Maricaulis maris: one gene and its partners. The protein of the gene in region 1 interacts with the protein of each later gene in a pairwise test. Links are inferred from orthologs where the notes say so. Each region holds a gene or a part of one and is shown on either strand. Other genes may lie near its edges.

The links. Proteins that work in one complex are often made in the same cells at the same time.
Region 2: the proteins of AAA969_RS01420 (region 1) and AAA969_RS09055 interact in binary tests that used the Escherichia coli proteins (3 or more experiments, as listed by UniProt). The link is inferred for Maricaulis maris from one-to-one orthologs.
Region 3: the proteins of AAA969_RS01420 (region 1) and sfsA interact in binary tests that used the Escherichia coli proteins (3 or more experiments, as listed by UniProt). The link is inferred for Maricaulis maris from one-to-one orthologs.

The regions. Positions count from the first base shown.
Region 1 is NZ_AP027270.1:307,759-310,609, forward strand. What follows is about bases 4-2,832. They hold AAA969_RS01420 (glutamate-5-semialdehyde dehydrogenase), read right to left. Parts: upstream 2,132-2,832; coding sequence 875-2,131; downstream 4-874. Other genes in these bases: AAA969_RS01415 (sodium:solute symporter family transporter), read right to left, coding at 4-789; AAA969_RS01425 (pyrroline-5-carboxylate reductase), read right to left, coding at 2,179-2,832. Outside these bases: more of AAA969_RS01415, read right to left, coding at 1-3; more of AAA969_RS01425, read right to left, coding at 2,833-2,851. UniProt on the Escherichia coli protein: Catalyzes the NADPH-dependent reduction of L-glutamate 5-phosphate into L-glutamate 5-semialdehyde and phosphate. The product spontaneously undergoes cyclization to form 1-pyrroline-5-carboxylate.
Region 2 is NZ_AP027270.1:1,922,673-1,925,587, reverse strand. What follows is about bases 9-2,901. They hold AAA969_RS09055 (LytR/AlgR family response regulator transcription factor), read right to left. Parts: upstream 1,903-2,901; coding sequence 1,114-1,902; downstream 9-1,113. Other genes in these bases: AAA969_RS09050 (sensor histidine kinase), read right to left, coding at 1,913-2,901; AAA969_RS09060 (TonB-dependent receptor), read left to right, coding at 9-994. Outside these bases: more of AAA969_RS09060, read left to right, coding at 1-8; more of AAA969_RS09050, read right to left, coding at 2,902-2,915. UniProt on the Escherichia coli protein: Member of the two-component regulatory system BtsS/BtsR, which is part of a nutrient-sensing regulatory network composed of BtsS/BtsR, the low-affinity pyruvate signaling system YpdA/YpdB and their respective target proteins, BtsT and YhjX.
Region 3 is NZ_AP027270.1:1,717,340-1,720,096, reverse strand. The notes cover bases 9-2,743. They hold sfsA (DNA/RNA nuclease SfsA), read right to left. Parts: upstream 1,863-2,743; coding sequence 1,155-1,862; downstream 9-1,154. Other genes in these bases: AAA969_RS07985 (competence/damage-inducible protein A), read left to right, coding at 1,929-2,711; AAA969_RS07995 (acyl-CoA thioesterase), read right to left, coding at 688-1,158; AAA969_RS08000 (M28 family metallopeptidase), read right to left, coding at 9-609. Outside these bases: more of AAA969_RS08000, read right to left, coding at 1-8. UniProt on the Escherichia coli protein: Binds to DNA non-specifically. Could be a regulatory factor involved in maltose metabolism.

The sequences.
Region 1 (2,851 bases):
GTGCGGCTGGCCGAAATAGCCCAGACCCCAGGCCATGGTCGAGATGATGCCGACAATCGCCAGCCCCAGACTCTCCTGCGGGATCATCGAGAGATAGGGTTTGTCCCAGCCGTTGACGTCGACGCTCAGCGTGCTGAGCGCGTCGATTGTCGGACCGAAGCCACCCAGCTGCATGATCGTTACGACCGGCACCAGGATGAGGGCGACGAACATGATCACGCCTTGAACGAAGTCCGTCAGGCTGACAGCGAGGAAGCCGCCGAACAGGGTGTAAGCCACGACCACACCGGCCGTCACGAACAGGCCGATCTGGTAGTTCAGGCCAAAGGAGGCCTCGAACAGCTTGCCGCCGGCAACCACACCCGCCGAGGTGTAGATGGTGAAGAAGATCACGATCACGATGGCCGAGATGACGCGCAGCATGCGCGAACGGTCGCCGAAGCGTTTCTCGAAATAGTCCGGGATGGTGATCGCGTCGTCCGCGACCTCGGTGTAGACCCGCAATCGAGGCGCCACGAGCTTGTAGTTGAGGTAGGCACCGATCATCAGGCCGATGGCGATCCAGCTTTCCGACATGCCGGTGAGCAGGATGGCGCCGGGCAAGCCCATCAGCATCCAGCCGGACATGTCCGAAGCGCCGGCGGAAAGTGCGGCGACCGCGGGGTGCAACTGGCGTCCGCCCAGCATGTAGCCGGACACGTCATCGGTGGACTTGCGATAGGCGTAGAGCCCGATCGCCATCATCAGGATGAAGTAGAGCGCCAAAGAGATAAGAGCTTCAATATCCATGGACTTGCCTTGGGTTCAGCGAAACGGAAGGTGGAAGATTGAGGTGTTCGGCGTGCGGCTCAAGGCCAGCAGCAACCCGCGCCGGTCAGGGACGCGTCTGCCCCTCGCCATGCACCAGGTATTTGAATGAGGTGAGTTGCTCCAGGCCGACCGGGCCGCGGGCGTGCATCTTGCCCGTGGCGATACCGATCTCAGCGCCCATCCCGAACTCTCCGCCATCGGAGAATTGGGTCGAGGCATTATGCATGACCACCGCGCTGTCGATGATCGACAGGAAACAGCTCGCGGCATCAAGGTTCTCGGTGATGATGGCGTCGGTGTGGGCCGATGAGTGGGCTGCGACGTGGTTGATGCCTGCCTCGAGACCGTCGACGATCTTCACCGACAGGCAGGCGTCGAGATACTCGGTGTCCCAGTCGGCGTCCTCGGCCGGCTTGATGCGCGGCTCGATCGCGACCGCAGCCTCGTCTCCACGGAATTCGCACGCTGTCATGCGGTCGAGCAGGCGGGGCAGGAGTTCAGTGGCGACGGCCTCGTCGATGACAAGGCTCTCGGTCGCACCGCAAACGCCGGTGCGACGCAGCTTGGCGTTCTCGATGATGGCGACCGCCTTGTCGAGATCGGCTCCAGCGTGGACGTAGGTGTGGCAATTGCCGTCCAGGTGCAGGAGCGTGGGGACGCGCGCCTGGTCGCGAACCAGCGAGACCAGGCCCTTGCCGCCGCGCGGGATTACGAGATCGACGAATTCGGTGCATTGCAGGAGGTGCTGGACCGCGGCGCGATTGGAGGTGTCGATCATCTGGATGGACTCGTCCGGCAGGTCCGCTTCGCGCAGGCCTTCCTTCATGCACTCGACGATAATGCGGGTCGAGTTCAGGCTTTCCGAGCCGCCGCGCAGGATCACGGCATTACCGGATTTCAGGCACAGGGCCCCGGCGTCAGCGCCGACATTGGGGCGGGACTCGTAAATCATCCCGATCACGCCGAGTGGTACGGCGACGCGCTCGATGCGCAGGCCGTTGGGCCGATCAATCTCCGCCAGGATGCGACCAACCGGGTCGGGCAGGGTGGCAATCGATTCAATCGCGCGCGCCATGCCTTCGACGCGCTCGCAATCGAGCATCAGGCGATCAATGAAGGCATCGGGCTTGCCCGCCTCGCGCACGCTGTCGACATCGATGCGGTTAGCCTCGAGCAGGTCGTTCGCCCGCATGCGCAGGGCTGCGGCAGCGGCGATCAGGGCCGCATTCTTGCGCTCCGTGGACGCTGTCGCGAGAACGCGTGAGGCGGCACGGGCCTGGCGGCCGAGTTGTTCGATATAGGCTTGCATACGATCTGACATGGGTTCCTTGGGGGCTTGAGTGTTGTGGAGAAGCGGACGCAGGGCAACTAGCGAAGTTCGACCGCTCGGTCATAGGCCGCGCGGGTGGTGTCGAGCAGCAGCTGATCGAGAAGGCCGTCCCGGCGCAGGGCATTGATCCCAGCCTCGGTCGTGCCTTTCTTGCTCATCACCGAATTCCGCAGCTCGGCAACATCCTCGTCCGAGCGGGTCGCCATTTCGATGGCGCCGCCAAGCGTCTCCAGGACCAGCTTGCGGGCGGTCTCCTTGGAAAAGCCGAGCGCCTGCGCAGCGGCGATATAGCTGCGAGTGATTTCGAAGACATAGCCGGGCCCGCTGCCGGCGACGGCGGTCAGGCGGTCGAGCTCGTCTTCGTCGTCAAGCCAGATCGCGGTGCCGGTGGTCTTCGCCAGCTGGTCTGCGAGTTCGCGGTGACGGGTCTCACAGGCGGTATTGGCGTAGAGCCCGTTGACGCTGCGCCCGATCAGCGCGGGAAGGTTGGGCATGATCCGGATGATCGGCTTGTCGCCGACAAGTCCGGCAAGGGACGCCGCAGAATAGCCCGCGGCAATCGAGACGTAACAGCCATTTTCGGCCAGCAGGCCCGTATAGGCCGGCAGGACCTCGGCGATCTGCTGTGGCTTGACTGCGATGATGATCGCATCGAAGCGGCGGCCGGCAAGGGCGTCGACACTGGCGGCGTGTTCGGTGCCCGGCGGCAGC
Region 2 (2,915 bases), 1.6 Mb from region 1 along the record:
CCGCGAAGTCACCGATGCCAATCTCGATCCGATGTTCAAGGATGAGTTCATTCTCGGCGCCCGCTGGATGATGAATGACCTCTGGGACTTCGGCCTGAGCTATACCCATCGTGAGCTCGTCACGACTATCGAGGATGGAGCAATTGATGCGGCCGTCCTGGCTTATTGCAACGACAATGCGATTGTCGGCTGTGATGCGATCTGGACCGGTTTCCACCAATACGTGCTGACCAATCCGGGCGAGACGATGCGGGTCTATCTGCCGGACCTGCCGGGCGGCGGCCAGTGGGCCGAGCTATCTCCGGACGATCTCGGCTATCCGACCCCGACCAACACCTATGAGGCGCTCGAGCTGACGTTCTCGCGGGCGTTCGCGGACCGCTGGGCACTGAACGGTTCTTGGACGATCTCCAACTCCGAGGGCAATTACGAGGGCCCTGTGAAGTCGGACAATGGTCAGGATGATGCCGGGATCACGATCGACTATGATACGCCGGGCCTGACCGACGGGACCGATGGTCAACTGCCGAACCACCGGGCTCACAAGCTCAAGCTCTGGGGCTATTTCGAGGTCAACGACGTGTTCACAGTCGGGGCCAGCTTCCAGGCGACGTCGCCGCGCAGCTTCGGCTGTATCGGTTACCACCCGACTGACAACTTCGCCCAGCAGTACGGAGCGGCGTCCTGGTATTGCAACTCGACACTGACGCCCCGTGGCTCCCAGCTGGAGTCGGACTGGACGTACAATCTCGACATGAACTTCGTGTATCGCCCGACGCATCTTCCGTTCGGCGGTGAGCCCACCTTCCGGGTGGATATCTTCAACGTCTTTGACAATTCCGGCGTGACGGACGTTGACGAGGTCGGCGAGGATGGTCTCAACGTGCCGGCGCAATATGTGAACAGCCGCGGTACGACCACGAATACCTATGGCGAGCCGATCGGCTACCAGTCGCCGCGCAGCGTGCGCCTGGGTCTGTCGTGGGATTTCTGATCTGACGACATGCCTGCCCGAGAGCAAGCAGAGGAAAGGCGGGTCCCAACGGACCCGCCTTTTTTGTGTCTGGTGGTGCCGAACCGAGTGGTGGCCGGATGTTGGCGCAGCCGGAGCGGCTATTGGCTGGGCGTGGCTGTGGACGGTGTCGGCGCCAGCCCGGCGCGGAGCTGATCGTAGTATTTGCGGCCGACGGGCAGGGCGGTGCCACAGGACAGGACGACGCGCCGGCCGGCAGTGCTCTGGATGGCCTGGATGCGGTTGAGATTGACGATGTGCGAGCGGTGAATGCGGCGCAGCGCCGATCCGGCAAAGCTGCCCTCCAGTGCGGTCATGGTCTCGCGGACCATGTATTTCTTCGACCGGGTATGGATGTAGGCATAGTCGCGGCACGCCTCGATATGGTCGATATCCTCGTGGAGGATCCGTACCAGCCCACCGTCGGTGGGGGCCCAGTAAACCGTCTCGGCCTCAGGTTCAGGGCGGTCAGTCAGCGGACCCTTCAGGGTCGCGGCGCGCTGGTCGATGGCCTCGAGGATCGGGCCGACCAGCGCTTGTGTCCAGGCCCGGTCGAGCGACGCGGCCAGTCGCTCCGGATCCACCGGTTTCAGGACATAGTCCAGAGCCACGGCATCGAAGGCGTCGACGGCGTATTGATTGTAGGCGGTCACGAAAATGATCTGCACGGGGATCCGTGCCTTGATCTCGCGGGCAAAATTGACGCCGTTCATGCCGGGCATTTCGATGTCGACCAGGATCACATCCGGGCGCTGCCGCTTGGCGATGTGCAGCGCCGTTGTGCTGGAGCCGGTGCTGCCGATGACCTCGACATCCTCGAAACCCTCGACGATGCGTTGCAGGTTTGCCAGCGCCAGGGGTTCATCATCGACAAGCAGGACTTTGAGCATGACGTCGTCGCTATTCGGTCAGGGGTTGGCGGGGGATGGAGATCTCGACCCGGTACCTCGTCTCGCCATCGGGGCCCGCTACAAGCGTTGCGCGCTCACCGCACAACAGCCGCAGACGCTCACCCAGATTGGCAAGTCCCAGTCCTGTGCGGTCGGCGGGATTAGCCACCGGGCTGCCAGCGATCGAATTTGAGACAATTATGTTCAGATTTCCATGCGGACCCGACGCGATCTCTATCCGCGCTTCGATCCGGTTTTCAGTACAGGCGACAGCATGTTTCACGATGTTTTCCAGCAGCGGCTGGAGCGTAAAACTGGGTACGACCCGGTCGAGGCAGTCCGGGTCGACATCCCAGCGCAGGTCAAGTCGCTCGCCGAACCGCAAATGCTCGAGATCGAGATAGATCTGCGCGCTTTCCACATCTTCCCGGGCAGTCACCATCGGGCTGACATCGCCCTTGAGGCTGTTGCGCAGCAAAGCGCCGAGCTTGATCACCGCAGTACTGGCTTCGTCGGAGCGATTTGCACCGATCAGCGCATTGACGGTGTTCAGGGCGTTGAACAGGAAGTGCGGATTGGTCTGGTTCTGAAGTGCCGCCAGACGGGCCTGGGCCAGTGATTTCTCCAGTGCGAGCCCGTCCTGCTTTGAGCGCATGACGGACTGCCTTTGCGCATGGATCAGCATGCCGGCATACCAGCCCCCGTGAACCAGCAAATTCTCGCGCGCATACTCGAAGAACAGAACAGCCAGTCGCTGTTGGAGCGGGATGTCTCTCAGGATGTAGAGGTCGTTCAAAGACGCGTCATTGATCAGGAAGGTTATGAACATCGAGGCCAGAAGCGTCAGGCCGATATGCCACCAGCTGCGATGTCCGGCGCGCATGTAAGCCCAGGCAATCTGGACCGTGACAGCGTGAAAGGCGTTGGTGACCAGAAAAAAGCGAACGTCTTCGGGCTGGATGGGCTCGCCGATCAGGATGCGGAAATAAGAGCCGGCCGAAAAATGACAGATG
Region 3 (2,757 bases), 1.4 Mb from region 1 along the record:
GATTGCGCCGTGGTCGGCCGCGACATTGCGTTTGGTGGTGCCGGAATTGTGGTGCGCGCGCTCTTCCGACAGGCCCTCGAAAACGCCTTCGGGCACGCCGCCCATCACGACCACGATCTTGCCCTCGACATCGAGGCCGTCATAGTCGTCATGGCCGCGATTGGCCGCCGACACGCCATGGCCGACAAAGACAAGCTCGCCGGTGACGGTGGATTCCAGAACGCTCGGATTGGTCCCGACCAGCACCTCGGTGCCGTGGGCGAAGGTTTCGCCATCCAGGGTGAGCTGGTTGTAGTCGGCGTCTGCCAGCACTTCCTGCATTGGCACCGCGGCAAAATAGGTGCCGTCATCGCCAGCCGGTTCAAGCCCGAGCAGGCGCATCTGCGCGGCGACATAATTGGCGGCGATCTCGTAGCCATCCGTACCGGCATCGCGGCCGGCCAGATAGTCCGAGGCGAGGAAGCGGATATGCGCTTCGATATTGGTTGCGCTGACATCTGGCATGAATGTGGTTTCAGCGGCGCCCGGCGCCACTGTGGCGTCGGTGTCAGTCGCGGCGCTGCAGCCCGCAAGGGCCAAGCCGGCAAGGGCCGATACGAGATATTTCATGGGAGCCTCCCCCAAAGAGGTGATTTATTTGGTGCGGACTATAAGGGGCAGGGCGAGCGGCACAATCTCGGCGGCGTGTTAACTTTCAGTCACAAGCGCCGCGGCTACCGAGGGCAGGACCGAGTAGTGGTCTGAAAAGATTGGCGTCATCCGGGCCGGTCGGCCGGTAGAGAGCTGGAAGCAGACGACCTTGGTCAGGGCCCTGAATACAGTGGCGCCGTCAGTGACGCGGCGAAACTGGTAGCGACGCTCGGCCCGCAGACGGCGATCGGACTGGCTGATCCAGACCGCGCAGTCGATCTCGTCGCCAAGGCGGACATGGCCGAGATAGTCGGCCTCGGTGCGGATGATGGCGATGCCGCGATCATCGGCCGCGCAGGCTTCCATCGCGTAGCCCTTGGAGAACCAGTGCGTCCAGGCGGCCTCGTCGGCCCATTCCAGATAGCGGGCATTATTGGCGTGGCCGAAACTGTCGATATCCTTCGCCTCGACGGTGATGCGATGGATATAGGCGTCCGGCAGGTCCCAGCCATTCCAATTGTCGGTCATGATCCCAGCTCCACGCGCATCGGGCGGGTAATCGTCACCGCCTCGGGAGACACGTCGCAGGCATAGGCGAGGACTTCAACCCCGGCACCCGCACTCTCACGCAGGGTTTGCGCATAGACCGGGTCAATGTCGGCGGCGGGCCGCAGGACATCGCAATCGCTGCGCTGGACAATGAAAAGCTGGACCGCGCGCTCGCCGGCGGCGACCTGGCCCGCCAGCTCGACTAGGTGTTTGGCGCCGCGCGAGGTCACCCCGTCGGGAAATTCGGCGATGCCGGGTCCGCGCTGCCAGTGGACATTCTTCACCTCGACCCAGCAGGGTGGCCGCTCGCCGCCCTCCAGCAACAGATCGATGCGGGAATTCGTCCCATATTTCACCTCGCGGCGCAGGCTGTCGTAGCCGGCCAACTCGGCGATCACGCCGGCCTCAACCGCCTCCTCGGCCAGCGCGTTGGCGAGATTGGGCAGGGCGCCGATCATCGTGCCCTCGGCCTCGACCAGCTCCCAGGTGTATTTCAGCTTGCGCTTGGGATTGTCCGAGCGCGACAGCCAGACGGTGAGGCCCGGCGTCTTGATCCCGGTCATGGCGCCGGTATTGGCGCAATGCGCCGTCACCGTCTCGCCGCTCTCCAGCTCAACATCGGCGAAGAAGCGCTTGTAGCGTTTGATCAGCCGTCCGCGGACGAGCTCGGTCGCGAATTTCATGTCTTGGACTTCCCTGCTGGCGCCACATATATCCGGTCAGACACGGCACAGCTAAGGGCGATTCTCATGACGACAGGCAAACGGGTGACGGCGGCAGTGCTCCTGATCGGCGACGAGGTCCTGTCGGGCCGGACCCAGGACAAGAATCTCAACCAGATCGCCCGCTTTCTTGCTCCGCTGGGGATCAATGTCGTGGAATGCCGGGTCGTTCCGGACGAGACCGATATCATCGTCGACGCGCTGAACACGCTGCGGGCGCGCTGCGATTATGTCTTCACTACCGGCGGGATCGGCCCGACCCATGACGACATTACAGCCGACGCCGTCGCCAAGGCCTTCGGGGTCGGCATCGATGTCCGCGCCGACGCGCTCGAGATCATCGAGCACTGGTACGCCAAGACCGGGACGCCGGTGACTGAAAGCCGCAAGCGCATGGCGCGCATTCCTGACGGGGCCAGCCTGATCGTCAATCCGGTCAGTGGCGCGCCGGGCTTCCAGACCGGCAATGTCTTCACCCTGGCCGGCGTGCCGTCCATCGTCGCCGGCATGCTCAACGACATCGATCACCGGCTAGAGGGTGGGGCCGTCACACAATCCCGCTCGGTCAAGGGCGACAATCTGCGCGAAGGCGATATTGCCGAACCGCTCGGCGCCCTGGCCAACGATTTCCCGGACGTATCGATCGGCTCCTATCCCTATTTCCTCGAAGTCACCGCCGGCGAGATCAAGCGCGGCACCCATCTGGTCGCCCGCGCCACCGACGAGGGCCAGCTAGACACGGTGATCGATCGCATCGCCGCGATGGTCGAAGCCGTCGGGATCACACCGCGCATCGATCCGGTGGATTGAGTCGAAGAAATATGGCTGCATTTTTAGGGTTCGGCACACTGGTGTC